DNA from 3 places in the Telluria sp. ZB4P36 genome. Region 3 is predicted to be linked to each of the others. Evidence: predicted binding sites of a transcription regulator. Region 3 holds the regulator's gene; each other region holds the start of a gene.
The links. Region 3 encodes sigma-54, which starts transcription at its own class of promoters, with help from an activator protein. Its sites were predicted from a motif close to TGGCANGNAANCTGCTTT; they were not measured.

Region 1 (9,635 bases), on a different contig from region 3:
GGAGAAACCGCAGATGCTATCGATCAAGCAGCTCAACAAGACCTACGCCAATGGCGTCAAGGCCATCAACGATGTCAGCCTCGAGATCCCGAACGGCATGTTCGGGCTGCTCGGCCCGAATGGCGCCGGCAAGTCCTCGCTGATGCGCACCATCGCGACGCTGCAGGATCCCGATAGCGGAAGCATCCATTTCAACGGCCTCGACGTCCTGAAGGACAAGGAAGGGCTGCGCCGCCAGCTCGGCTACCTGCCCCAGGACTTCGGCGTCTACCAGAAGGTCAGTGCCGAACGCCTGCTGACCCATTTCGCCGTCCTCAAGGGCCTGACCGGCAAGGGCGAGCGCAAGGAAGCCGTCGACGCGCTGCTGCAGCAGACCAACCTGTGGGATGCGCGCAAGCGCGCGCTCGGCACCTATTCGGGCGGCATGCGCCAGCGCTTCGGCATCGCCCAGGCGCTGCTCGGCGCGCCGCGCCTGGTGATCGTCGACGAGCCTACCGCCGGCCTCGACCCGGATGAACGCAACCGCTTCCTGAACCTGCTGGCCAAGATCGGAGAACAAGTAGTCGTGATCCTGTCCACCCACATCGTGGAGGACGTTACCGACCTGTGTCCGCGCATGGCCATGATCGCCAAGGGGACGGTGCTGCTGCAGGGCGAGCCGCAGGCGGCCATCGACACGCTCAGGAGCCGTGTCTGGCGCCGCACCGTCGGCCAGGAAGAGCTGGCGGACTACCAGGCCCGCTTCAACGTGCTGTCCACCCGCCTGGTGGCGGGCCGGCCGCAGATCAACGTGTTCGCCGAATCCCAGCCCGACGGCGGTTTCGTCTCGGTCGAACCGGACCTCGAGGACGTGTATTTCCTCCAGATCCGCAACGCCAGCCGCGCGGCCGCGGCGCCGGCCCAGGCGCCGGCAGCATCGGCCAGCGCCGCACCGACCGTCGCAGCATAAGGAGCGGCCATGTTGAGGGAATTCTTCAAGTTCGAACTGGCCACCCAGCTGCGCCAGCCGCTCCTGTGGGTGAGCGCGCTGATCTTCGGCGCGCTGGCCTTCGGCGCCTCCACCACCGATGCGATCCAGGTCGGCGGCGCCATCGGCAACGTCAACCGCAATGCCCCGGTCGTGGTCGCGCAGATGCTCGGCGTCTTCAGCCTGATGTCGATGTTCGTCGTGACCATCTTCATCGCCGGCACGGTGCTGCGCGACAGCGAAGTCGGCATCTCCGACATGCTGTTCGCCACGCCCATGAAGAAGCGCGACTACCTGGTCGGCCGCTTCGCCGCCGGCCTGCTGGCCTGCCTGGTCATCTTCGCCGGCATCGTCGTCGGCATGATGCTCGGGCCCCTGATGCCCTGGGTCGACGTCCAGCGGGTCGGCCCCTTCCCGGGCGCTGCCTATGTTTGGGGGCTCACGGTGCTGGTGCTGCCCAACCTGCTGCTGATCGGCGCCTTGCTGATGCTGCTGGCGGCGACCACGCGCTCGATCATGCTGGTGTATGTGGGCGTGCTGGCCTTCATCGTCCTGTGGATCGTCGCCGGTAACTTCACCTCCGACATCGACAACGAATGGATCGCCGTCCTGTCCGATCCTTTCGGGGGCCGTGCCCTGTCGCGCGCCACGCGCTACTTCTCCGCCGCCGAACGCAACGCGGGCCTGCCGGACATCAAGGGCTACGTGCTGGCCAACCGGCTGTTGTGGAGCGCAGTCGCGCTGGTGCTGTTCGGCCTGACACTGCTGCTCTTCAAGCCGCAGCGCGCCGGCACCGGCAAGCGCCTGTTCGGCAAGGCCAAGGTGCTGGCCCCTGCCGCGCCAGTGCCGGCGCAGCTCAAGCTGCCGCGCATCGAGCCGCGCTTCCGGGCGTCCACCCGCTGGATCCAGTGCTGGCACATCTTCGCCTTCGACGCGGCCGCCGTGTTCAGGAGCGTGCCTTTCCTCGTCATGCTGCTGTTCAGCGTGCTCAACTTCATCGGCACCACCAGCCAGATGGGCAAGATCTTCGGCACCAGCGTCTATCCGATGACCCACCTCATGGTCGAGCTGCTGAACGGCAGCTTCACCTTCATGCTGCTCATCATCGTCACCTTCTATGCGGGCGAATTGATCTTCAAGGAGCGCCAGGCCAGGATCGCCGACGTCACCGATGCCATGCCGGTGCCGAACTGGGCGCCGCTGGCCGCGAAGAGCCTGGCGCTGACCGGCGTCGTGCTGGCCTTCCTGTTCACCGGCGTGCTGGCGGCGATCGCGGTGCAGCTGTTCAGGGGCGGGGCGCCGGTCGAGCCGATGGTCTACCTCAAGAGCATCCTGGTCGCCGGCCTGCCTTTCATCCTGATGGGATTGCTCGCCCTGGTCCTGCAGGTCGTGACCAACAATAAATTCATCGGCTACCTGCTGATGGTGATCTACATGGTGTCGCAGATCGTCGCGGCCACCCTGCACCTGAACCACAACCTGTACAACATCGCCGGCCTGCCGGGCACCCCGTACTCGGACATGAATGGCTTCGGCCACTTCCTCGAAGGATGGAGCTGGTTTGCCGTGTACTGGAGCCTGTTCATGGCCGCGGCGCTGATCCTTGCCCAGGCCTTCTGGGTGCGCGGCCTGTCCTTCGCATGGCCGCTCCGGGTACGCGACGCGGGACGCCGCCTGAAAGGCGCTTCCGGCGTCGCGCTGGCGGTATTTGTCGCCGCCTTCGCCGCGACCGGCGGCTGGATCTACTACAACACCAATGTCCTGGCCAGATACGAAGCCGGCGACGCCGCCATGGACAAGCAGGCGCGCTACGAGAAGGCCTACCGCAAGTACAAGGACATCCCGCACGCCAAGCTGACCGACGTACGCGCCGCCGTCGATATCTATCCGGAGCAGCGCCGCGTCACGATCCGCGGCAGCTACATCCTGGAGAACAAGACCGGCAAGCCGCTCGATACCCTGCCGCTGCAGGTCAATGCCGATGTCCTGACCACCTGGACCAAACTGCCGCCGCACCAGGTGGTAGTCAACGACAAGGAGTTCGGCTTCAGCATCCTGAAGCTGGCGCAGCCGATGCAGCCCGGCGCGCGCCTGCCGCTCGAGTTCACCGTCGACGTGCGCCGTCCGGGCTTCTCCAACGGTGGCGAGGCCGATGTCGTCAACCTGAACGGCACGTTCTTCAACAACCGCGCCTTCTTCCCGCAGCTCGGCTACCAGCCGGATGCCGAACTGCGCGACCGTAACGAACGCCGCAAGCGCGGCCTGGGCGAACCAGAGCGCATGCCCAAGCTGGAGAACACCGCGGCCCGTCAGCACTCGATGTTCGGACCGGAGGCGGACTGGATCAATTTCGAGACCACGGTCTCGACCAGCGGCGACCAGAGGGCGCTGGCGCCGGGCTACCTGCATAAGTCGTGGACGGAAAACGGCCGCAACTACTTCCAGTACAAGATGGACCGGAAGATGATGCCCTTCTTCGCCTACCTCTCGGCAGACTGGCAGCTGAAGAAGGGCGCTTGGCGCGGCATCCCGATCGAGGTCTACCACGACCGCAAGCACGCCTACAACGTCGACCGGATGATCACGGCCACGCAGAAGTCGCTGGACTATTTCACGACCGAGTTCACGCCCTACCAGCACAAGCAGGTCCGCATCCTGGAGTTCCCGAACTACCAGAGCTTCGCTCAGTCCTTCGCCAACACCATCCCGTTCTCGGAGTCGATCGGCTTCATCGCCGACCTGCGCGACAAGGAAGCCATCGACTACGTGTTCTACGTGACGGCCCACGAAATGGCGCACCAGTGGTGGGGCCACCAGGTGGCGGCCGCCAACGTGCAGGGCGCGTCCATGCTGATCGAATCGCTGTCGCAGTACTCGGCGCTGATGGTGATGGAAAAGGAATACGGACGCCACCAGATGCGCCGCTTCCTGCGCTATGAGCTCGACCGCTACCTCAGTTCGCGCGGCGGCGAGCGGATCGAAGAGCTGCCCCTGGTGCGCGTGGAAAACCAGGACTATATCCACTACCGCAAGGGCAGCCTGGTGTTCTACCGCCTGCGCGACGAGATCGGCGAGGCGGCGGTCAACCGCGCACTCAAGCGCTTCTTGCAGGACAAGGGCTACCAGGAGTCGCCGTTCACGACCTCCAGCGAGCTGCTCGACTACATCCGTGCCGAGGCCCCTGCGGACAAGCATGCCCTGATCGCCGACCTGTTCGAGAAAATCGTCTTCTACGATAACCGCGTCACCGAGGCGAAAGCGGTCAAGCGCCCCGACGGGCAGTGGGACGTGACGATGAAGCTGCACCTTGCGAAGCAGGAAGCCGACGGCCATGGCAAGGAGACGCCGCGCGCCTATGACGAGCCGGTGGAGATCGGCATCTTCGCGCGCGCCGACGGCGCCAAGGAGAAGGATGAGCGGGTCCTGTACCTGGAGAAGCGCGCCCTGACGGGCGACAAGCCGGTCGTGATGGTGACGGTCAAGGAGAAGCCCTTCGAGGTCGGCGTCGATCCTTACAACAAGATGATCGACCGCGTGTCGAGCGACAACCGCAAGACGGTCAGCGTCGACTGAAGCAGGCATCAGGCAGCCCCGGACCGCAAGGCCCGGGGCTGCTTCCACAGACTCGCAAGGAATCACATGAACGTCAACGTGTCACTGGCAGGCGAATTCGAAGAGGAAGAGGTCATCCGGCTGTATCGCGCGAACGGCTGGTCCTCGGCTGACAAACCGGCGCAGCTGATGGCGGCGCTTCGCAACTCGCATGCGCTCGTGACCGCGCGCATCGGGGATGAACTCGTCGGGCTCGGGAACGCGATATCGGACGGGCACCTGGTCGTCTACTTTCCCCATATGCTGGTGCATCCGGCGCACCAGGGGAAAGGCGTCGGCCGCCTGATGATGCAATCGATGCTGGACCGCTACGCCGGCTTCCACCAGATGATGCTGACTGCCGACGGCGGCGCGATCGACTTTTACAAGGCAATGGGATTCGAGCGCGCCGGAAAGACCGAGCCGATGTGGATCTACGCCGGCAGCGAGCATTGAGCGGCTACCTGACTAGAACAGCACCAGCGGATTTTTCGTCACCGCCACCGACACGATGTAGGCGAAGCAGGCCAATGCGCCCGCGAAGGCGGCGGTGCGCACGCCCCGCGTGCGTCCCCGTTTGAGCGCGATCGTGCCCAGCACGATGTAGGCTACCAGCGCCACGAGCTTGGCCGTCAGCCAGGGCGACTGGCCCGGGTACTGGCGGCTCCACAGCGCCAGGCCCACCGCGCTCGCGAGCAACACGGTATCGACGATGTGGGGGACGATCTTGACCCAGCGCTGCTGCAGGCGCTGGGAGCCGGACAGCATCCAGATGCCGCGCAGAAGGAACAGCAGGCCGCTGAGGAGGGCAAACGTAATGTGCAGGTGCTTGAGTGCAATATAGGGCATGGCGGGTCGGCTGAGTTGGCAACCCGCGCAGTATGCCTCAGCCGCACTCTCCGACATAGTGGCACTCGTCGCAGCGGGTGCAGCCGTCGACCTTGCGCAGTGCCAGGGCGCCGCATTCCGGGCACTTCGCGCCGCTGACGGTGGGCAGGGCGCCGGACACGGTGGGCGGCTGGGGCTCGGCCTCGGGCGCCGCGCCCTCGGGGCGCGTGGCAAAGCGGTGGGCCAGCTCCGGCACCGGCACCTGGTTGCCCCAGGCATCGAGGAAGCCGCGCCGGATCAGGACGCGCTGCAGCATGAAGGCGATCGCCGCCACTTCCGAGTCGTGGTACACCGGCACCTGGGTGCCATCCTCGCGCGTGAGCATGCCGCAACGCACCGGGCCTTTTTCCCACACGACGTCGCGCATGTCGGCCAGCGCCCGCGCGATCGGGCCGCCGGCGCGCGCCACCATCGACAGCAGGCGCATCGAGGCGGTGATCCATTGCTGTCCGCCGGTGCGCTGGTTCGAGGGCATGAAGAATTCGAAGGGCCGCTCGACCGTCACCGGACGGCCCTCATGGACGCCGTCGGCGCGGATGAAGCTGACGGTGAGGTAGGCGGTCTTGCGGCCTTCCTGGGTCGCGTATTCGATCTTCGAGGTCACCGATTCCAGCTCGCCCAGCGGGCGCCGCTCGAAGCGCTTGCGCAGCGGGTCCTCGTCCGGCGGCAGCGACGACTGATCCCCGTCGGTGGACAGCACGCTGCCGAGCACCGTGTTCGGCCGATAGGTTGCCAGCCCCTTCAGTCCCGCATGCCAGGCCTGGCTGTACAGGTCGCGGAAGTCGTCGAAGGGATAATCGGCCGGCACGTTGACGGTCTTCGAGATCGCGGTGTCGACGAAAGGCTGCACCGCCTGCACCATGCGCAGGTGCTCGATCGCGCGCATCCCGAGCGCGGTGACGAAGGCAGGCGGCAGCGCCGCGGTGTCATGACCCATGTGACGGTACAGCCGCCAGGCATGGTCCTCGACATCGTAGCTGCGCATCGCGCCGTCCGGCATGCGCTTCTTGCGCTGGTAGGTCCAGGCATAGGGCGGTTCGATGCCGTTCGAGGCATTGTCGGCGAAGGCCAGGGAGATGGTGCCGGTCGGCGCGATCGACAGCAGGTGCGAGTTGCGGATGCCGTAGTGGCGGATCGCCTCGCGCAGCCAGTCCGGCAGGCGCGCCACGAACTGGCTGTCCAGGTACTTGTCCGCATCGAACAGCGGGAAGGGGCCTTTTTCGCGCGCCAGTTCGACCGAGGTGGCATAAGCCGCATCGCGCAGCGTCTCGGCGATGCGCGCCGCCATGGCCCGTCCCGCGTCGGAATCGTAGCGCAGTCCCAGCATCACGAGGGCGCTGCCCAAGCCCAGGAAGCCCAGGCCGATGCGGCGCTTGGCGCGGGACTCGGCGGCCTGCTGCGGCAGCGGCCATTCGGTGGCGTCCAGCACCAGGTCGAGCATGCGCACGCCGACCGCGGCGACCTCGCACATGCGCTCGAAATCGAATTGGGGGCTGGCGCCGAAGGGATCGGTCACGAAAGCGGTGAGGTTCACCGATCCGAGATCGCAGCAGCCATAGGCGGGCAGGGGCTGCTCGCCGCAGGGATTGGTGGCGCGCAGCTCTTCCGCGTACCAGAGGTTGTTCTCGGCATTCATGCGGTCGACGAACAGCACGCCCGGCTCGGCATGATCGTAGGTCGAGGCGATGATCCTGTCCCACAGTGCGCGTGCCCGGACCTGGCGGTAGACCCAGAGCCCGTCCGCGCGGCGGACAGCCCCGGCCGCATCCTCGTCGCCCGGCTTCGCGCGGTGCACCAGGTCGAACATGGCGTCGGCCTCGACCGCGCGCATGAAGTCGTCGGTCACGCCGACCGAGATGTTGAAGTTGCTGAGTCCGCCTTCGTCCTTGGCGGCGATGAAGCGTTCGATGTCGGGGTGGTCGATGCGCAGCACGCCCATCTGGGCGCCGCGCCGGGCGCCGGCCGACTCCACGGTACGGCAGGAGGCGTCGAACACCTCCATATACGAGACCGGGCCGGAAGCGCGCGAGCGGGTGCCGCGTACCTTGCTGCCCATCGGGCGGATCGCGCTGAAGTCGTAGCCGACGCCGCCGCCGCGGCGCATGGTCTCGGCGGACTCAAGCAGGGCGGTATAGATGCCCGGCAGGCCGCCGTCGCTGCCCGAGATGGAGTCGCCCACCGGCTGGACGAAGCAGTTGATGAGGGTGGCCTGCAGGCCGAGACCGGCGGCCGAGTTGATGCGCCCGGCCGGGACGAAGCCCTGTTCCTGGGCCCAGAGGAAGCGCTGCTCGAGTTCGGCACGCCTTGGCTCCGGCTCGAGCGCCGCGAGGGCGCGCGCCACGCGCCGGCGTACGTCGGCGATGCCGGTTTCTTCACCCTTGGCGTATTTCTCGCGCAGGACGTCGAGCGAGACGTCCTGCGGCGGGAGGAGGCCGGGCGGCTGGCCGATCGCGTTCATGGCCTGCGACGCATGGCGCCGTCAGTTCAAGGCTTGTCGATGATGATGTGCGGCGCGGCCGGATCCGTGGCGCCGGGAATCGGCCCGCTGGACGCGCTGGCGGAAGCGGCCGGGGCTGCCTGCGCGCCGAGGCGCGCTTCCAGCTCCACCACACGCAGTTCCAGGGCTTCGAGCTTGGCGCGGGTCTTGGCCAGCACCTGGGCCTGGATGTCGAATTCTTCACGGGTGACCAGGTCGAGCTTGGAAAAACCCTGGGTCATCATCGCCTTGACGTTGCGCTCGATGTCCTTGGCCGGCGTGCTCTCCAGCGCCTGGTTGATCTTGCCCTGGATGTCGTTGAAGAAGCTGTTCATGTCTGTTTCCTTTCAGTCGCCGCGCTGCACCACGACGGTGCGCGGCACTCCGCTTTGGTGCGTGGCGCCGCGGCGCGAGGCCGGGCGCACGGGTTTGCCGGGTTATTCGAATCGCAAATGGGGCGGATGGCTGAGAAAACAAGCACTTCCGGTGCACCCACTGGCGCTTTTTGGGCTGGCACGCATCCTGCTAAAGAGTTGTCAGGCGTGTAGCAAACAAGATTGTAAACCGCAACGGTATGCGCCACGGTTCAGCCGTTGAAATTAAGGGGAATGTCATGAAGTGCAACACCAAAGCAGCAATCAGCCTGGCCGTACTGGCCTTTTCGTCGATGCCTGCCTTCGCGCAGGAAGCTGCTCCTGAGCATCAAATCAGCTACAACGCCGCCATTACCAGCGACTACCGTTACCGCGGCCTGTCGCAAACCCGGCTGGACCCGGCGCTGCAAGGCGGCGTCGACTACGTGCACGGCCCATCCGGCCTGTATGTCGGCACCTGGCTGTCCACCATCAAATGGACCAAGGATCTCGGCGGCGACGGCAACATCGAATGGGACGTCTACGGCGGCAAGCGCGGTCAATTGACCGAGAACGTAAGCTACGACGTCGGCGGCCTGTACTACTGGTACCCGTCGAACGACCTGAACCCACGTGCGAACACCTTCGAACTCTACGCACGCCTGGGCTTCGGTCCGGCCTACGTCAAGTATTCGCACTCGACCACCAACCTGTTCGGCACCGCCAACAGCAAGCGCAGCGGCTACCTGGACCTGGGCGCCGACATCGACGTCTACAACGGCCTGATCCTGAACCTGCACGCGGGGCGCCAGGAAGTGAACAACAACGGCGCCTTCTCGTACACCGACTACAAGGTCGGCTTCAGCAAGGACCTGGGCGTCGCCACCGTGTCGCTGGCCTGGATCAAGGGCAATACCAAGGCCTACCTCAGCCCGGAAGGTGAGAACCTGGGCAAGTCGGCAGCCGTGCTGAGCCTGTCCAAAACTTTCTAAGAGTAAAGAGGCACCACCATGAAAATGATTACCGCCATCATCAAGCCCTTCAAGCTGGACGAAGTCCGTGAAGCGCTGTCGGAGATCAACGTAAAGGGCATGACCGTGACCGAAGTGAAGGGCTTCGGCCGCCAGAAAGGCCATACCGAGCTGTACCGCGGCGCGGAATACGTCGTCGATTTCCTTCCGAAGATCAAGATCGAGGCCGCCGTGGACGACGCCGTGGTCGACCAGGTCATCGATGCCATCTCGGGCGCGGCCCGCACCGGCAAGATCGGTGACGGCAAGATTTTCGTGGCCGACCTCAACCAGGTCATCCGTATCCGTACCGGCGAGACCGGCAACGAAGCACTGTAAAGGGGCACACC
Region 2 (9,635 bases), on a different contig from region 3:
GCCCACCCGCTGGTGCAGTTGATCATGGCCCTGTTGCTGATCCTGTCGATCGTGAGCTGGACCTATATTTTCCGCAAGGTCTTCGCCCTGCGCGCAGCACGCAGCCAGACCGAGCAGTTCGAGCGCAGCTTCTGGGCCGGCGGCAACCTGCACACCCTGCACCAGAGCGCCAGCGCCCAGCGCGACCAGAGCGGTCCGCTGGCGCGCATCTTCGAATCCGGCATGGGCGAATTCATCAAGGGCAAGCAGGCCGCGCGCGACGTCGCCGACATGGGTCCGGTGCTGGACGGCTCGCGCCGCGCCATGCGCGCCGCCTTCCAGCGCGAACTCGACGCCCTCGACATCCACCTGAACTTCCTGGCCTCGGTCGGTTCGGTCTCGCCCTACATCGGCCTGCTCGGCACCGTGTGGGGCATCATGAATTCCTTCCGCGGCCTGGCCAGCGTGCAGCAGGCGACGCTGGCAGTGGTCGCGCCCGGCATCGCAGAAGCCCTGATCGCCACCGCGATCGGCCTGTTCGCAGCGATCCCGGCGGTGGTGGCGTACAACCGCTTCACCCACGACATCGACCGCCTGGCGATCCGCTTCGAGAGCTTCGTCGAAGAATTCTCGAACATCCTGCAGCGCCAGGCGCGCTGAGACGGAGGACAGGATGGCCTTTTCCAGCAGCAGCCTGCGCGGCGGACGCAAACGCAAGTTCAAATCCGAGATCAACGTCGTGCCCTACATCGACGTGATGCTGGTGCTGCTCATCATCTTCATGGCGGTGCCGGCGAACGAGGCGCCGAGCGTCGTCAACCTGCCGAGCGCCGAAAAGTCGGCGCTGCCGCCGGACACCTATATCCGGATCTCGGTCCAGCCGGACAGCAAGCTGTCGATCGGCGTCGGCGGCAAGCAGAAGATGGCGTCGGAAGAAGTGGCCGACCGCACCGCCCTGCTCGAACGCCTGCGCGCCCTGCACGAGGAAAATCCGGACTACCCGGTCTTGATCGAAGGCGACCGCGACAGCAAATACGATGACGTGATCCAGCTGATTTCGGAAGCGAAGAAGATGGGTATCAACCGGGTGGGACTTGCCACCAAGTGATATGTCAGCCGCATTGAAGCCCGCCCCTCAGCCTGCTACCGCCGGCGCGCCCTACCAGGTGCCGCCAGAACCGAGCCGCATGCCAGCCTTCCTGCTGGCAGTGGCCGTGCACGCCGTCCTGATCGGCTTCCTGTGGTTCGGCATCAGCTGGCAGAGCAACGAACCCGTTGCGGTCGAGGCCGAAGTCTGGGACATGTCGGTCCAGAGCGCCGCCGCGCCGACCCTCCCTCCCCCGCCCGCCCCCGAGCCGGAACCCGAACCCGAGCCCGCTCCGCCGCCGCGTCCGGTAGAACCGCCGCCCGTGGAACGCCCTGCGCCGACGCCGCCGGATATCAATTTGCAGCGCGAGAAAGAGCGCAAGGAAAAAGCACTGGCCGAGCAGAAGGAACGCGAGCGCAAGAAGGAAGAAGCGCGCTTGAAGGACCTCGCCGAGAAAAAGAAGAAAGACGACGAACAAAAAGCGAAGGACTTGGCCGCCAAGAAGGAAGCTGATAAGAAAAAGGCTGACAAACTGGCCGCTGAGAAGGCGGCCAAGGAAAAAGCCGAGAAGGCCGAAGCTGCCAAGCTCGAGAAGTACCGCCAGGAAGACCTGAAGCGCATGGCAGGCGCCATGGGCACCACGGGCACCGCCGAGAAATCGACCGCGCCGAAGGCCGACAGCGGCTACGTGGCCGCGATCACCGCCGCGATCAAGAGCAATACCGCCTATGGCGGCAGCACCACGATGCCGGGCAATCCGAAGGCCATTTTCAAGGTCGAGCAATTGCCGACCGGAGAAATCATGTCGGTGCGCCTGGTGAAAAGCAGCGGTGTGCCTGAGTTTGACAGAGCAGTGGAAAATGGTATCAAAAAGGCATCCCCGCTCCCGAAGAAGAAAGACGGCACGGTGGAGCGCACGCTCGACGTCAACTTCTCGATGAAAGACTACGACTGATCGCTACTGAAGACAGACTATGAAAAAACTCCATTACCTGCTGTTTAGCGCCACCCTGCTGATGGGGACGGCGACGCAAGCCCAGATCAAGGTCGAGATCGCCGGTGTCGGCAGCAACCAGATCCCGGTCGCGGTCGCCGCCTTCGCCGACGAAGGCCTGGCCCCGGCCGACGTGTCCGACATCATCCGCGCCGACCTCGAGCGCAGCGGCGTATTCAAGGTCATCGACGCCGGCCAGACGATCAGCGACAGCGCCAGCGTCGACCTGGCCGCCTTCCGCGCCAGCGGCGCCGACGCCCTGGTGGTCGGCAGCGTGTCGCGCGGTCCGGACGGCCGCTTCGCGGTGCGCTACGAGCTGCACGACACCGTCAAGGGCGGGCAGATCTCGCAGCTGGGCGGCGAAGTGCAGCCGAAGTACATCCGCCTGCAGGCCCACCGCATCGCCGACGACGTCTACGAAAAGCTGACCGGCGTGCGCGGCATCTTCTCGACCCGCATCGCCTACGTCAAGGAAGACCGCGCCGGCCGCAACTACACCCTGGCCGTGGCCGACGCCGACGGCGAGAACGAAGTCGTGGCCGCGCGCGGCCGCGAACCGATCATCTCGCCGGCCTGGGCGCCGGACGGCACCAAGGTCGCCTACGTCTCGATGGAAGACCGCAAGCCGGTGGTCTACCTGCAAGACCTGATGACCGGCCGCCGCAACGTGATCTCCAACCTGAAGGGCAACAATTCGGCGCCCGCCTGGTCGCCGGACGGCCGCACCCTGGCCGTGGCCCTGTCGAAGGACGGCAATACCGAAATCTACACCGTGAACTCGGACGGCACCGGCCACCGCCGCCTGACCAACAGCCCGTCGATCGATACCGAGCCACAGTTCTCGGCCGACGGCCAGACCATTTACTTCACCAGCGACCGCAGCGGCGGTCCGCAGGTCTACAAGATGAGCGTCGCCGGCGGCAATCCGACCCGTGTGACCTTCAACGGCAATTACAACATCAGCCCGCGCGTGTCTTCGGACGGCAAGACACTGGCCTGGATTTCCCAGCGTGGCGGCGGTTTTTCTCTCTACGCGATGGACCTGGCCAGCGGCCAGGAGCTGCGCCTGGCCGAAGGGGCCACCGAACCGAGTTTTTCGCCTAACGGCAAGTACATCATGTATGCGACCAAAGGCGGCGGGCGTGTCTCGCTCGCCGTGGTCTCGGTGGATGGACGGGTGAAGCAGCGCTTGACCACCAATGCGGGAAACATTCGGGAGCCCAGCTGGGGTCCCTTCATGAAGTAAATAGCAGTAAATCTTTAATAGACAAGGAGAAAAACCATGCGCAACTTCCAGAAAGTAGCCCTCATCGCTTCGGCCGTCCTGCTGACCGCTTGCTCGTCGACCAAACTGCAAGAGACCCCGGTCGTCGAAAAGACCCCGACCCCGACCGCGGCACCGGCTGAGCCGGCACGCGAAATCCGTCCGGTCGAAACCGGCAGCGTCGATCCGCTGAACGATCCGAAAGGCGAGCTCGCCAATCGCAGCGTCTACTTCGACTACGACAGCTTCGTCGTGCGCGAAGACGGCAAGCCGGTCGTCGCCAACCACTCGGGCTACCTGACCAAGAACACCGGCCGCAAGGTCCTGATCCAGGGCAATACCGACGAACGCGGCGGCACCGAGTACAACCTGGCCCTGGGCCAGAAGCGTGCCGAAGCCGTCCGCCGTGCGATGTCCTCGCTGGGCGTGTCGGACAACCAGATGGAAGCCGTCTCGCTGGGCGAAGAAAAGCCGAAGGCCACCGGTAGCGACGAAGCTGCATGGGCTGAAAACCGCCGCGCGGACATCGTTTACCAGTAATCTTCCAGCAATCAAGCTGACAGTTTTAAGACTCGGCTGATTGACAGCGGGGCGGACAGCAGTGCAGACTGCATCCGCCCCGTTTTTACTCTGCAACCGGAAAACACTATGATGAAACTGTCCCCGTCCCGTCTTGCCTGCCTGATCCTGGCAGCCTGGATGCCGCTGCAGGCCTCCGCCGGCCTGCTCGACGACGACGAAGCGCGCAAGGCCATCCTCGAGCTGCGCGCCAAGGTCGACGCCGTTGCCCGCGAGCTGAAGGCCCAGATCGAGGCCAAGTCGGACAAGACCGTCCAGCTCGACATGCTGAACCAGCACGAGCAGACCATGCAGGAAATCTCGCGCCTGCGCGGCCAGATCGAAGTACTGGCCAACCAGATCGCCCGCGCCCAGGAAAGCCAGAAGCAGCTGTACGCCGACCTCGACGCCCGCATCAAGAAGATCGAGCCGCAGCAGGAAACCGTGGACGGCCAGGTCGCCCAGGTGCTGCCGTCCGAGAAGAGCGCCTACGACAGCGCCACCGCCCTGTTCCAGACCGGCGACTACAAGGGCGCCAGCGCCGCCCTGCAGGACTTCGTGCGCCGCTACCCGGATTCGGCCTATGCCGCCAACGCGCAGTATTGGCTCGGCAACGCCTGGTTCGCGCTGGGCGACTACAAGAAGGCCATCGCCGCCCAGGAAGTGCTGACCACGACCTACGCCAGCAGCCCCAAGGTGCCGGATGCGATGCTGAACATCGGCAGCAGCTATGCCCTGCTGAAGGACAGCAAGAACGCCAAGAAGGCGCTGCAGCAGCTGGTGTCGAAGTATCCCGAGTCGAGCGCGGCCAAGACCGCCAAGGATCGCCTGGCCTCGCTGAAATGAACTTGAGCTGCGCCATGGTGTCGTGAAGCATTTGACAGCGAACGCGGCCCAGCCTATAATCTCGCTTCTTTCGGGTCGTTAGCTCAGCTGGTAGAGCAGCGGACTTTTAATCCGTTGGTCGCAGGTTCGAATCCCGCACGGCCTACCAAGTTTCAAGAAAACGCCAACCTTCGGGTTGGCGTTTTTGTTTTCAGGCCGCCTGCGCCGCCGGATGCGCCTGCTTCCGGTACAGGAACTCCAGCACCGCCCTGCGATGCTCGGTATAGCGTGCATCCTGGGCCAGCGCCACCCGGTCGCGCGGCCGCTCCAGCTCGACCTCGACGATCTCGCCGATGGTCGCGGCCGGCCCGTTGGTCAGCATGACGATCCGGTCCGACAGCAGCACCGCCTCGTCCACGTCATGCGTGACCATCACCACGGTCGATTTGGTGGCCGCGACGATCTTGAGCAACTCGTCCTGCAGGTGGGCACGGGTCAGGGCATCGAGGGCGCCGAAGGGTTCGTCCATCAACAGCACCTTCGGCTCCATCGCCAGCGCGCGGGCGATGCCGACGCGCTGCTTCATGCCGCCCGAGATCTCATGCGGGCGCTTGCCTTCGGCACTGGCGAGCCCCACCAGGGCCAGTGCATCCTGGGTACGCTGGCGCAGCTGGGCGCGCGATTCAAGCCCGCCGAAAACCCGTTCCACTCCCAGATGGATGTTCTCGTAGCAGGTCAGCCAGGGCAGCAGCGAGTGGTTCTGGAACACCACGGCCCGCTCCGGCGAGGGCCCGGCAATCTCGCGGTTGGCGCACAGCAGCACGCCCTCGGTCGGCTTCAGGAGGCCGGCGATCAGGTTGAGCAGGGTCGACTTGCCGCAGCCCGAGTGGCCGATCAGGGTGATGAACTCGCCCTTGCGCACGGCCAGGTCGATGCCCTGCAGCGCCTGGAACACGCCCTTCTTGGTGTGGAAGGCCATCTCCACGCCGCTGATGTCGATGAACTTCGGATTCGGATGGTTCATGCTCGTTCCTCCTTCAGTTGGCCGTTTGTTCGTGGGTCAGCGCACGGGCCAGGGCCACCAGCGCCTGCTCCAGCAGCAGGCCGACCACGCCGATGATGACGATCGCGATGATGATGTGCGAGACGTTCAGGTTGTTCCACTCGTCCCACACCCAGAAGCCGATGCCGACCCCACCGGTGAGCATTTCGGCCGCCACGATGACCAGCCAGGCCGTGCCGATCGCCAGGCGCACCCCGGTGAGGATGTAAGGCAGTGCCGAGGGCAGCAGGATCTTGGTCAAGACCTTCCATTCGGTCAGGTTCAGCACCCGCGCCACGTTCATGTAGTCCTGCGGCACGCGCTGCACGCCGACCGCGGTATTGATGACCATCGGCCAGATCGAGCAGATGAAGATCGACCAGATCGCGGCCGGGTCGGCCGACTTGAACACCAGCAGGCCGATCGGCAGCCAGGCCAGCGGCGACACCGGCTTGAGCAGGCTGATGATGGGCGCGAACATGCGGCCCACAAAGGCCACCCGGCCGATCATGAAGCCCAGCGGGATGCCGACCAGCGCGGCCAGGCCGAAGCCCAGCGCCACCCGCTTCAGCGACGCCAGCACGTTCCAGCCGATGCCCTGGTCGTTCGGACTGTTGCGGTAGAACGGGTCGGCGAACAGGACGATCGCTTCCTGCAGGGTCGCCTGCGGCGTCGGGAAGGCCGTATTGCGGCTGGCGATGATCTGCCAGGCCAGCACCACCAGGGCAATGCCCAGCACTGGCGGCAGGACCAGTTTCACGATCCTGGCGAAGGGCTGCGCGCCGCGGGCGGCTGCGGCGGCCGGCTTGCGTGCCGGCAGCGAACGTGCGGATGCCGTCGGCGCGGCAACCGCCGGCTTGGGGAGGGATCTCAGGATGGCGCTCATGGCAGCTCCTTTTTCAAACGATGGGATTCAGACCTTGATCTTGAACGAGGCCGCGTAGGCCTTCGGGTTCCTGCCGTCCCAGACGGCGCCGTCCATGAGTCTCGAACTGCGCAGCGGGCTTTTCGGAATCGGCGTCCCGGTCATGGTGGCGGCTTCCTTGTACAGCGCGACCTGGTTGACGCTCGATGCCACGGCCAGGTAGTCCGGGTCGTCCTTCAGCAGGCCCCAGCGGCGGTGCTGGGTCATGAACCACATGCCGTCCGACAGGTAGGGGAAATTGACCGCACCATCGTTGTAGAACTTCATGTGGTTGGGGTCGTCCCAGGTCTTGCCCAGTCCGTTCTGGTAGCGGCCCATGATGCGCTGGTCGATGGCATCCTTGCTGGTGTTGACGTAGGACTTGCTGGCGATGACTTCGGCCATCCTGTTCTTGTTGGCCAGCGAGGAATCGATCCATTTGCCGGCTTCGAGGATGGCGGCCATCATGGCGCGGCAGGTGTTCGGATGCTTCCTGGCGAACTCGAGCGTGCTACCCAGCACCTTCTCCGGGTGGTCGCGCCAGATGTCCTGGGTGGTGGCGGCCGTGATGCCGACCTTGTCCATGATGGCGCGGTGGCCCCAGGGCTCGCCCACGCAGAAGCCGTCCATGTTCCCGACCCGCATGTTGGCCACCATCTGCGGCGGCGGCACGGTGATGACCTTGGCATCCTTCATCGGATTGATGCCGTTGGCCGCCAGCCAGTAATACAGCCACATCGCATGGGTGCCGGTCGGGAAGGTCTGGGCGAAGGTGTACTCTCGTTGCTCGGTGCGCATCAGCTTCGCCAGCGATGCACCGTCGACCGCCCCCTTGTCGGACAGCTGTTTCGAGAGCGTGATGGCCTGGCCGTTGTTGTTCAGGCCCATCAGCACCGCCATGTCCTTCTTCTGGCCGCCGATCCCCATCTGCACGCCGTACAGCAGGCCGTAGAGCACGTGGGCGGCGTCCAGCTCCCCATTGGCCAGCTTGTCGCGCACGCCGGCCCAGGAAGCCTCCTTGCTCAACACGAACTTGACGCCGTATTTCTTGTCGAGGCCCAGCACCGAGGCCATCACGACCGACGCGCAATCGGTCAGCGGAATGAAGCCGATCCTGATTTCTTCCTTTTCCGGCTTGTCCGAACCGGCGGCCCAGGCGCTACCCGTCGCCAGGCCCAACAAGCCCGCCCCCGCCGCCACGCCTGCACCCTGCATGAAATTCCTGCGCGTGACATTCACCCCGTCGGCAGCTTGCGGCATGGTGCTCTTCGCTTCGAGTCTCTGGTATTTCATCGCGGTCCTTTATGTTCAGGCAAAAAAAAGCGACGCGTACCCCACATGAGCTGCTCATGTTCGGGTAGACGTCGTTGTCCGGGTGGCTCTGCCGGCGCTGGCAGGTCACGTTGCGCTCCGTTGCGCCAATGTCAATATGCAAGCGCCGTGCCAGGGAGGTCTGCAGAGGGAAGCGGCGGCCGGCCGGGAGGCCGGTGCACCGTCTAATGGCAGATGCGCCGCACAGCGATTGTGCGGCGCATCATTTTGGGAGGAAAGTGTGCCGCCGCATGGGGCGGCGCGGAACCGTCAGCGCTGCGCGAGGGTGGCGCTCACGACGACGACCTGTGCCAGGCGGTCATTGGGTACATAGCTCATCTGCATCTCATCGCGGTCCTGGCCGCGGTTGAAATCCATGGTCACATTGCCGTCGCGCGATACGAAGCGGTCCGGCGACACCGCCACCAGGCGAATGACCGGCTGCCGGTCGATCTGCGCACTGATGCCGTTGGCAGTCGTGCCGACCTTCATGCGCCAGCCATTCGACATGGCATAGGCGCCGCGCACGGCATCGAGGTGTTCCTGGTAGACCCTGGCGGTGCGGGCCGGGGCGGTCACCTCCACACTCGAGATCGACGAGCTGCTCGTGGCGGGATAGCTGTGTGACTGGGCCACCGCGTCGGCGGCCAGAAGAAACAGGGGAATGGCACTCAGTAGGGCGAGGCGGCGCATGATGACTCCTTCAGGGCACGGGACTGGCGCGCTGGCGACGCCAGCGCGGCTCATTCCAGTCTAGGGCGGGGTCCGCCACCTGCAAGGCGTCTTTGACGGACATCACGAAACGGTCTCGATCGCCGCAAAGTCAGACCTGGCCGAAATGATACAAAAACAACATGTACCGAGAGTTTTTTGTATCGAATTGTATTCCTGGCCGCCCAGCTGCCCCGGTCTTCCGTTCAGCGTAAGTGTTGGTTTCCCCCTACGCCCCCCTGCATCCGCTTGACTTTACCGAGCGGCGGCGGGATATTGTTGTTTTACGGAAATTTCTTGAGATTGTAAGCAATCGTGTACGCCCTTGTCATCGTTAAGCCTGCATGTAGAATAAATAACATCCAGTGCGGCAAGTTCGCGTGCATAGGGCGTCGCCTGCCGCCCGGCTCCGCCGGCCGTTCGCCAGCATCGTCGCGCCATCCGGGGGCGCCACGCATTGAACACCACCCATTGAACGCCAGCCTCCGGTGGAGGCGGTAATAAGGAAGCCAGCATGAACACCGAGCATTCGCATCCACGCATCCATCCGGGCACCGTCGACCGCAGCAATCCGAACGCGCCGAAGCGCACTTTCGCAAAGAGCATCGTGTCGAACAGCCGCCGCCTGCGCCAGCGGGTCGGCGTCGCCGTCAGCCTGTGCCTCGGCCTGGCGGCAATCGTCATCGCCCTCGAATAAGAACGAAGGCCGCGGGCCGCCAGGCCCGCGGCCTTGCCGTCAGAACTCTTCCCAGCCCTCGGTCGCTTCCGCCTTGCGCGTCGCGGCCTCCTTGCGGGCCGGCGCCCGGGCGGCCGCCTTCGGCGGCTTCATCGTTATCGCGCCCGCTGCCTTCGCCGGACGCGCCGTAGCGGCCGCTGCAGGTGCCGCCTGCGCATCGAGCCGGAAAATCCCGACCGCCTGCGCCAGCTCCGCCGCTTCCTGCTGCAGCGACTGCGCCGCGG
Region 3 (9,635 bases):
AGGGCTGCAGCACCCTGATCGTCAAGGGCCTGCAGAAGAGCTACGGCAAGCGCCTGGTGGTGCGCGACGTGTCGCTGCAGGTGGAGTGCGGCGAAGTGGTCGGCCTGCTCGGCCCCAACGGCGCCGGCAAGACCACCTCCTTCTACATGATCGTCGGCCTGGTGCCCTCGGACGCCGGCACCATCGACATCAACGGCACCGACATCTCGAGCCTGCCGATTCACCGGCGCGCTGTGCTGGGCCTGTCCTACCTGCCGCAGGAAGCCTCGGTGTTCCGCAAGCTGACGGTGGAAGACAACATCCGCGCCGTGCTGGAATTGCAGCGCATGGACGGCAAGCCGCTCAGCAAGGACCAGATCAACGAGCGCCTCGACACCCTGCTGGCCGAGCTGCAGATCGAGAAGCTGCGCGAGAACCCGGCGCTGTCGCTGTCGGGCGGCGAGCGGCGCCGCGTCGAGATCGCGCGCGCGCTCGCCACCAACCCGCGCTTCGTGCTGCTGGACGAGCCCTTCGCCGGCGTCGACCCGATCGCGGTGATCGAGATCCAGCGCATCGTGCGCTTCCTGAAAGAGCGCAACATCGGCGTCCTGATCACCGACCACAATGTGCGCGAGACGCTCGGCATCTGCGACCGCGCCTACATCATCAACCAGGGCGCGGTGCTGGCCTCGGGCCGGCCTGACGACATCATCGCCAACGAAAACGTGCGGCGCGTCTACCTCGGCGAACACTTCAGGATGTAATGAAACAATCCCTGCAGCTCCGCACCTCGCAGCACCTGGCGCTCACGCCGCAGCTGCAGCAGTCGATCCGGCTGCTGCAGTTGTCCACGCTCGAACTGCACCAGGAGATCGAGCAGATCCTGCACGACAACCCGCTGCTCGAGCGGCTCGACGATCCGCTCGACCGCTCGGTGCGCCTGCTGGCCGACGGCGCCATCAACAGTGCACCCGCAAACGGCGATGCGCCGGCGCCGCAGCCGGCGGCCGAAGAAGGCGCCAAGGCGGAAGGCGAGGGCTTCGATGAGGGTGGCGGCGGCGAGGGCGAGCGCGGCGAGGCCGACAGCGACTGGGGCGGCGAAGGCGGCGGCGCCCGCAGCGGCGACGACGAGGATGGCCGCCCGCAGCTGGAAGCCGACAGCATCACCCTGCGCGAACACCTGGCGGAACAGATCCGCATGAGCGCCTGCAGCCAGCGCGACCGCGCGCTGGCCGAGCTGGTGATCGACGCGCTCGACGACAACGGTTACCTGGAAGAGCCGCTCGACGAGATCCATGCGCGCCTGCCGGAAGAACTCGAGATCGAGATGGACGAGCTGCGCTGCGCGCTGGCGCTGGTGCAGAGCCTCGATCCGGTCGGCGTCGGCGCGCGCAGCGCGGCCGAGTGCCTGGCGCTGCAGATCCGCCGCATGCCGGGCGTGCCGCTGGTGACGCGGCGCCTGGCCCTGAAGATCGTCGAGGGCTACCTGACCTGGTTCGCGCAGCGCGAGTACACCAAGCTGAAGAATGCGCTCGACTGCGACGACGAAGACTTGCGCGAGGTGCAGGCCGTGGTCCGCCAGTGCAATCCGCACCCCGGTGCGGCCTTCGGCGCGGGCGTGTCCGACTACGTGGTGCCGGACGTGATCGTGCGGCGCGCCAAGAGCGGCTGGGCGGTGTCGCTGAATCCGGACGTGATGCCGAAGCTGCGCGTGAACTCCCTGTACGCCAACCTGCTCAAGCAGGGAAAGAGCGAAAGCCAGATGGGCGCGCAGCTGCAGGAAGCCAAGTGGCTCATCAAGAATATGCGCCAGCGCTTCGACACGATCCTGCGTGTCGCCGAGGCAATTGTCGAGCGCCAGCGCAACTTTTTCAGCCACGGCGCGGTTGCCATGCGCCCTCTTGTTTTGCGTGAGATAGCTGATACACTAGGCCTACACGAGAGCACGATCTCGCGTGTGACTACTCAGAAATACATGCTGACCCCGCACGGCATGTTTGAGCTGAAGTACTTCTTCGGAAGCCACGTCGCCACCGAAGCGGGGGGAGAAGCCTCCTCGACGGCGATCCGCGCACTCATTGCGCAATTGACAGGAGCAGAAGACCCTAGGAACCCATTATCCGACAGCAAGATCGCGGAGATGCTCGGGGAACAAGGTATGGTCATTGCACGCAGGACGGTCGCCAAGTACCGTGAAGCGCTCAAGATTCCGCCCGTCAGCCTCCGCAAATCCCTGTAAAGCTACTGCCCATTCTCACCTTGTGGCACGGGCAGGGCACCTTCCCTAAGGAGTGTGTATGAACCTCACAATCAGCGGCCACCATCTCGAAGTCACCCCCGCCATCCGTGAATACGTTCAGAATAAGCTCGAGCGCATCACCCGCCATTTCGACCACGTGATCGACACCCACGTGTTCCTTGCCATCGATAACCTCACCGAAAAAGAAAAGCGGCAAAAAGCCGAGATCAACCTACAGGTATCTGGCAAAATTTTGCATGTGGCAAGCGCGGCGCAGGATCTGTACGCAGCGATCGACACGCTGATGGACAGGCTGGACAGGCAGGTTCTGAAACACAAATCCATGCTGCAAGACCATAACCACGTGGCGCACAAGCGCCTTCCGGACAACGGAGAAGCCGCCGCCGCGTAAATAACGGGCGACCGCATACCAGCAAGGGCGTCTGAGGGGACGCCCTTTTTGCGTTTACTGCGCTTGTTACTTTTCCGCGCTTCCAGTTTTACGCAGGTGTTCTGTAGAATGCATGTCTTTTCGACCACAGAATACCATCATGACCGATTACGTCCTGACCCGCGTCGCCAACCGCACCGGCGTCATCACGCTCGACCGGCCAAAAGCCCTGAACTCCCTTTCGCTCGACATGGTGCGCGCCCTGACCGCCATTTTGCTGCAGTGGAAGGATGACGCGGACATCGAGGCGGTGGTGATCACCAGCAGCAGCGAGAAGGCCTTGTGCGCCGGCGGCGACATCCGCTTCTTCCACGAGATGGGCCAGGTCGGCCCGACGGGCGGCAGCGCCCTGCTGGAAGATTTCTTCACCGAAGAATACGCGCTCAACCACCTGATCCATTTCTACCCGAAACCCTACATCGCCGTGATGGACGGCGTGGTGATGGGCGGCGGCATGGGCATCGCCCAGGGCGGCCCGGACTGCGGCCTGCGCATCGTGACCGACCGCACCAGAATGGCCATGCCCGAGGTGAACATCGGCCTGTTCCCGGACGTTGGCGGCAGCCACTTCCTGTCGCATGCGCCGGGCCAGCTGGGCCAGTACCTGGGCCTGACCGGCCTGACGATCGGCGCCGCCGACGCGCTCTACGTGGGGCTGGCCGACGTGTTCGTGCCGGGCGCCGAGCTGGCCGGGCTGATGGCGCTGGTGGAGTCGACCCCGGGCGCGCAGCTGCCGGCGGCGATCCGCAGCTTCGCGTCGCAGTTTGCCGCGCAAGTAGGTGCGAGCGAGCTGCAGGCCCAGCGCGCCGTCATCGACGCGCATTTCGGCGCGGCCACGGTGGGCGCGATCACGGCCTCGCTGGCGCGCGACGAGAACCCGTTCGCGCAGAAGGCGTTGAAGGCGATGTGCCAGCGTTCGCCCTTGATGATGTGCGTGACGCGCGAGCTGCTGCTGCGCGGGGCCGCGCTGGAGGTGGCGGACTGCCTGCGCATGGAGCGCAACCTGGTGCGCCGCAACTTCGAGCACGGCGAAGTGCTGGAGGGCGTGCGGGCGCTGGTGATCGACAAGGACAACCAGCCGAAGTGGAATCCGGCGACGCTGGACGAGGTGACGCCGGAGATGGTGGCGCGCTTCTTCGAGCCGGTGTGGCCGGAGTATGCGCATCCGCTACGGCATTTGTCGTAACGGGTTTTACTGGGCCGCGTGCTTCGGCTGCTCGCGATGCCGAATGATCACCCGCTCGGTCTTCCCGAAATACGCCCCCAGCCTCTCCGCCATGTACACCGAGCGGTGCTGCCCGCCGGTACACCCCACTGCCACCGTAAGGTAGGAGCGGTTGTCCGTCTTGAACGAGGGCAGCCACTTCTCCACGAAGGCGCGGATGTCTTCCAGCATGTCCAGGGCGCTCTGCTGCGCGTCGAGGAAGGCGATCACCGGCGCGTCCTTGCCGGTGAGGGGACGCAGCGCCAGGTCGTAGTAGGGGTTGGGAATCGCGCGCACGTCGAACACGAAGTCGGCATCCAGCGGCACGCCCACCTTGAAGGCGAAGGATTCGAAGAACAGCGTCAGCGGCGCCTCCCCGATGTCGGTCAGTTCCTTCACCCAGGCGCGCAGCTTGTTGGCCGACAGTTCCGAGGTGTCGATCACGTGGCCCAGGTTCTCGATCGCCGACAGGCGCTCGCGTTCCTCGGCGATGCATTCGATCAGGGTGCGGCGCGAAGCGGGGTTCTCGCCCGGGCGCAGTTCGTGCGACAGCGGGTGGCTGCGCCGGGTTTCGGAAAAACGCGCCACCAGCGAGTGGGTGCTGGACGTCAGGAACATCACCTTGACGTTATGGCCTTCTTCCTTCAGGTGGCGCACGCTCACCGGCAGCTCCACCAGCGATTCGGCGCTGCGCGCATCGACCGCGACGGCGATCTTCTCCGTGCCTTTTTCACTGACCGCGTAGACCAGGGCCGGCAGCAGGGCCGGCGGCAAGTTGTCGACGCAGTAATAGCCTGCGTCTTCCAGGACGTTCAGGGCAACCGATTTGCCCGAGCCGGAAATACCGGTAATGAGGACGATGTGCATGAGGCAATGATACCCCAAATGGATGATCGATCGGCTAGTCGCCGCTCATCGCCTGGCGTTGCCGTTCCATGAATTCCTGCAGCGTATCGATGCCGCGCAGCTGCAGGATGGTGTTGCGTACCGCGGCTTCCAGCAGCACCGCGATGTTGCGGCCGGCCGCCACCGGGATCACCACCTTGCGCACCGGCAGGCCGAGCACGTCTTCGGTCGGGAAGTGGAAGGGCAGGCGCTCGACTTCCTCGTCCAGCGCGCCACGCTTGACCAGGTGGACGATCAGCTTCAGGCGCATCTTGCGGCGCACCGCGGTCTCGCCGAAGATCGCCTTGATGTCCAGCAGGCCCAGGCCGCGCACTTCCAGCAGGTTCTGCAGCAGCGGCGGGCAGCGGCCCTCGATCATGTTCGGCGCGATGCGCGAGAATTCCACCGCGTCGTCGGCCACCAGCCCGTGCGAGCGCGAGATCAGTTCCAGGCCCAGCTCGCTCTTGCCGAGGCCCGAGTCGCCGGTGATCAGGACGCCCACGCCCAGCACGTCCATGAATACGCCGTGCATGATCACGCGCTGCGCCAGCTTCTTGGACAGGTAGACGCGCAGGAAGTCGATCACCTGCGCCGCCGGCAGCGGGGTCGAGAACAGGGGGATGTTCTGCTCGTCGCAGATGGCGAGGATGTCGGGCGGGGTTTCGAGGCCTTGGGCGATGATCAGGGCCGGCGGGCCGCCGCCGATCAGCTCGCCGATCACGTGGGTGCGCGAGCTGGATTTCAGGCGGTGGTAGTAGTTCAGCTCCTGGTGTCCGAAGACCTGGATGCGGCCCGGGTGGATCAGGTTCAGGTGGCCGACCTGGTCGGCGGCCGAGGCCGCGTCGCCCGCGATCTGCCGCTCGCCGCCGGGGAAGCCGGCGAACCAGCCGAGCTGGAGGCTGTCACGGTTGTCGTCGTACAGCCTTTGGATGGTCAGCGGAGTTTGCAGCATGGGCATGTCGTCAAGGTCGCGGCGAATTGCCGCGTAGACAGTTTAGCCCAAAGCCTGCAGGCTGGGTTGCCAGTTGATGATGCGCTCGTGGACCGATTTTGGATCCGGGTCGGTGGCCAGCGCGTTGCGCACGGCTTCGTCCGAGAACAGCTCGGCGATTTCCGACAGGATCTCCAGGTGCTGCTGGGTCACGTGGTCTGGAATCAGGAGGAAGAACAGCAGGTTGACCGGCTGGCCGTCGGGCGATTCGAAAGGAATCGGCTCCTTCAGGCGCACGAAGGCGGCCAGCGGCGACTTCAGGCTCTTGGAGCCCTTGACCCGTCCGTGCGGCACGGCGACACCATGGCCGAGGCCGGTGGAGCCGAGACGCTCGCGCGCGAACAGGTTGTCCGACACGGTCGAGCGGGCGATGCCGCAGTTGTTTTCGAAGATCAGGCCGGCCTGCTCGAATGCGCGCTTTTTGCTGGAAACTTCCAGGTCCAGCTGCACATTCTCGAGCGAGAGGATTTTGCTAAGGTTCGTCATGACTAGTGTGCGATGCACAGGGTAGCTGCTTGCGAGGCGGAATTATAGGCCTGTTTCAGGGCAGTGACATTCGATTTCGCATCTGTACGGGCATACAGTCGACTACATGGGGACGACTCGGCAAAAGCCTAGGGTTTTGTTATGAAATCTGCCTCGCAACAAAACGCAATTTCCTAAGCGAAAACGTCCGGAAACCACCGCAAAACGGGGGCAACGCGGCCCCGTCGCCATCTTTTCGACGTATGTTGCACTTATTTTAAGCAGCCCATTTCGTGCCGTTTTGACACGAAAAAAAGTGATGAGATGTGGCTGAAAACGCACAGCCGCCCTTGCGGCCATGCGTCCGTGATGTTATTGGCGCGCGGTGCGCAGGTTGCCCGGCTTGCCGGTGCTGAAGTTCGCGCGCCAGGGGTTGATGTCGAGGCCGCCGCGGCGGGTGTAGCGCGCATAGACCGCGAGCTTGGTCGGCTTGCACTGGCGCAGCACATCCATGAAGATGCGCTCGACGCATTGCTCGTGGAATTCGTTGTGCTCGCGGAAGCCGATCAGGTACTTGAGCAGGCCTTCCTGGTCGATCTGCGGGCCGACGTAGCGGATCTGCACGGTGCCCCAGTCCGGCTGGCCGGTGACCAGGCAGTTCGATTTCAGCAGGTGCGACACCAGGGTCTCCTCGACCGGGCCTTCCGCATGATTGGCCGACAACAGCGCCGGCGACGGCACATACTGGTCGATCTCGACGTCGAGGCGGTCGAGCAGGGTGCCCTCGAGCTCGCCCATCTTGAGGCTGCCGAAGGCATCCGGGGTGGTGATGCTCACGTGGACCGGCGCGCCGAAGGCGGCCGACAGATCCTGGCGCAGCAGCTCGCCCAGTGCATCGACGCCGGCCACGCGGGTCTGGTTGAAGGAGTTCAAATAGAGCTTGAACGACTTCGATTCGACGATGTTGGGCGAATCGGCGGGCGCCGTGATGGTGGCGATCGCCACCTGCGGCTTGCCGCGCATGTTCAGCCAGGACAGCTCGTAGGCGTTCCAGATGTCGACCCCGAAGAAGGGCAGGGTACCGCTGCCCAGGCCGATCTCCTCGCGCTTTTGCAGGCGCGGGATCGGAAACAGGAGCTCGGGAGCGTACTGGCTCTGGTACGCGGAGGATTTGCCAAGAGGCGATTGATCAGGAGTATTCATCATTCATCGATTGCGGATCCGGCCCGCATTGTGTGCTCGCCGGATCGCGTAGGGGGATCATGTCCCAAGGAATAGTTTGTAGACCGGATTGGCACTTTCGTCCCAGTACCGGTAGCCCAGCGTAGCCAGGAACTGGCGGAACTCGTCCATCTCCGCAGCCGGCACCTGCAGGCCGACCAGGATGCGTCCCACGTCGCCGCCCTGGTTGCGGTAGTGGAACAGCGAGATGTTCCAGTTCGGCGCCATGCTGTCCAGGAAGCGCATCAGCGCACCGGGCCGCTCGGGGAATTCGAAACGATACAGCAATTCGTCCTGCGCCAGCGCGCTTTTTCCGCCCACCAGGTGGCGAATGTGCAGCTTGGCCATCTCGTCGTGGGTCAGGTCGAGGGTGCGGAAGTCGTGCTCTTCGAAGGTACGCGCCAGCAGGCCGGATTCGCTGCGGCTGCCCACCTGCACGCCGACGAAGATGTGCGCCTCGCGCGCATCGCTGATGCGGTAGTTGAATTCGGTGACGTTGCGCGGGCCGACCAGGGCGCAGAAGCGGCGGAAGCTGCCGCGCTGCTCGGGGATGGTCACCGCGAACACGGCCTCGCGCGACTCGCCCAGCTCCGCGCGTTCGGCGACGAAGCGCAGGCGGTCGAAGTTCATGTTGGCGCCGCAGGCCACCGCCACCAGGGTCTCGCCCTTGACCGGGTTGCGCGCCATCTGCGAGCGTTCCACGTAGGCCTTGGCGCCCGCCACGGCCAGCGCGCCGGCCGGCTCGAGGATGCTGCGGGTGTCCTGGAACACGTCCTGGATCGCGGCGCAGATCGCGTCGGTGTCGACGATGATGATCTCGTCCACCACCAGCTGCGCCATGCGGAAGGTCTCTTCGCCCACCAGGCGCACCGCGGTGCCGTCCGAGAACAGGCCGACGTCGGTGAGCGTCACGCGCTGGCCGGCCTTCAGGCTTTTTGCCATCGCGTCCGAATCGATGGTCTGCACGCCGATCACCTTGATGTCCGGCCGCACCGCCTTAACGTAGGCGCCCACGCCCGCGACCAGGCCGCCGCCGCCGATGGCCACGAAGATCGCATGGATCGGACCGGAGTGCTGGCGCAGGATCTCCATGCCGATGGTGCCTTGGCCGGCGATCACGTCGGGATCGTCGAAGGGGTGGACGAAGGTCAGGCGCTGTTCCTTCTCCAGCAGCAGCGCGTGGTTATAGGCGTCGGTATAGGAGTCGCCGTGCAGGACCACCTCCACGCTGGCGCCGCCGCGCGACTTGACCGCGTCGATCTTCACCTGCGGCGTCGTGGTCGGCATCACGATCAGGGCGCGGCAGCCGAGGCGCGCCGCCGACAGGGCCACGCCTTGCGCGTGGTTGCCGGCCGAGGCGCAGATCACGCCGCGCTTGAGCTGCTCCGGCGTCAGGTTGGCCATCTTGTTGTAGGCGCCGCGCAGCTTGAAGCTGAACACGCTCTGCATGTCTTCGCGCTTGAAGTAAATGCGGTTGCCCATGCGGCCCGACAGGGTCGGTGCGTACTCGAGCGGGGTTTCTTGAGCGACGTCGTAGACGCGGGCGGTCAGGATTCTCTTGAGGTAGTCGGTTGTCATGGTCGGCAGTCGGGTGAGAAAGCCGGCGGGGATGGGCCGGCGGTCCGGACGACGCACACTGTTTTGCTCGGAGGGTGACCAGGGCGTGTAGTGACGATAGGGGGCCTGGATATCAGGCGCGGCGTATCGTGTCGTTACGTTAAGTGATCCTCATTATAATGGACACCTATCGCAAATGCTCGAGGCCCTCCTTCCCGATGATCGAAAACGCCGTTCTCTGGCTGCTGAACGTCCTTGCCGCGCCGACCGTCGGGCTGACCTCTATCTTCGTCATCAGCTTTATTTCGGCAACATTGCTGCCGCTCGGGTCGGAACCGGCCGTGTTCGCCGTGGTGAAGGCCAACCCGGCCATGTTCTGGCCGGCCGTCTTCGTGGGCACCCTGGGCAATACCCTGGGCGGGGCGGTCGATTACTTCGTCGGCTACCGCGCCAAGATCGCCTTCGCCAAGGAGCGCCAGAGCCGCTGGTTCGGCTGGCTCAAGAAATACGGCGCCAAGACCATGCTGCTGTCCTGGGTCCCGGGCGTGGGCGACCCGCTGTGCACCCTGGCCGGCTGGCTGCACCTGCCGTTCTGGCCGAGCGTGATGTACATGGCGATCGGGAAATTCGCGCGCTACGTGAG

Region 1: a site for sigma-54 is predicted at 8,434-8,451, ahead of AC56LK_RS24545 (TorF family putative porin). Genes of this name have one in related genera too.
Region 2: a site for sigma-54 is predicted at 8,082-8,099, ahead of AC56LK_RS18630 (CmpA/NrtA family ABC transporter substrate-binding protein). Genes of this name have one in related genera too.

Annotation. Positions count from the first base shown of each region.
Region 1 is NZ_JCASIE010000034.1:1,553-11,187, reverse strand. Features, by position in the region: gene AC56LK_RS24575 (ABC transporter ATP-binding protein) at 14-949, shown strand; gene AC56LK_RS24570 (ABC transporter permease/M1 family aminopeptidase) at 959-4,540, shown strand; gene AC56LK_RS24565 (GNAT family N-acetyltransferase) at 4,607-5,014, shown strand; gene AC56LK_RS24560 (SirB2 family protein) at 5,027-5,407, opposite strand; gene AC56LK_RS24555 (adenosylcobalamin-dependent ribonucleoside-diphosphate reductase) at 5,445-7,904, opposite strand; partial or broken gene AC56LK_RS24550 (accessory factor UbiK family protein) at 8,033-8,257, opposite strand; gene AC56LK_RS24545 (TorF family putative porin) at 8,536-9,267, shown strand; gene glnK (P-II family nitrogen regulator) at 9,286-9,624, shown strand.
Region 2 is NZ_JCASIE010000015.1:97,275-106,909, reverse strand. Features, by position in the region: gene tolQ (protein TolQ) at 1-639, shown strand, start outside; gene AC56LK_RS18670 (biopolymer transporter ExbD) at 653-1,087, shown strand; gene tolA (cell envelope integrity protein TolA) at 1,167-2,021, shown strand; gene tolB (Tol-Pal system beta propeller repeat protein TolB) at 2,041-3,306, shown strand; gene pal (peptidoglycan-associated lipoprotein Pal) at 3,343-3,864, shown strand; gene ybgF (tol-pal system protein YbgF) at 3,973-4,728, shown strand; tRNA gene AC56LK_RS18645 (tRNA-Lys) at 4,801-4,876, shown strand; gene AC56LK_RS18640 (ABC transporter ATP-binding protein) at 4,919-5,731, opposite strand; gene ntrB (nitrate ABC transporter permease) at 5,745-6,635, opposite strand; gene AC56LK_RS18630 (CmpA/NrtA family ABC transporter substrate-binding protein) at 6,663-7,913, opposite strand; gene AC56LK_RS18625 (hypothetical protein) at 8,235-8,657, opposite strand; gene AC56LK_RS18620 (hypothetical protein) at 9,190-9,372, shown strand; gene AC56LK_RS18615 (methyl-accepting chemotaxis protein) at 9,412-9,635, opposite strand, start outside.
Region 3 is NZ_JCASIE010000023.1:57,982-67,616, forward strand. Features, by position in the region: gene lptB (LPS export ABC transporter ATP-binding protein) at 1-743, shown strand, start outside; gene AC56LK_RS22140 (RNA polymerase factor sigma-54) at 743-2,218, shown strand; gene hpf (ribosome hibernation-promoting factor, HPF/YfiA family) at 2,277-2,630, shown strand; gene AC56LK_RS22150 (enoyl-CoA hydratase/isomerase family protein) at 2,770-3,855, shown strand; gene rapZ (RNase adapter RapZ) at 3,862-4,740, opposite strand; gene hprK (HPr(Ser) kinase/phosphatase) at 4,775-5,710, opposite strand; gene AC56LK_RS22165 (PTS sugar transporter subunit IIA) at 5,753-6,235, opposite strand; gene queF (NADPH-dependent 7-cyano-7-deazaguanine reductase QueF) at 6,587-7,420, opposite strand; gene ilvA (threonine ammonia-lyase, biosynthetic) at 7,475-9,013, opposite strand; gene AC56LK_RS22180 (YqaA family protein) at 9,211-9,635, shown strand, end outside.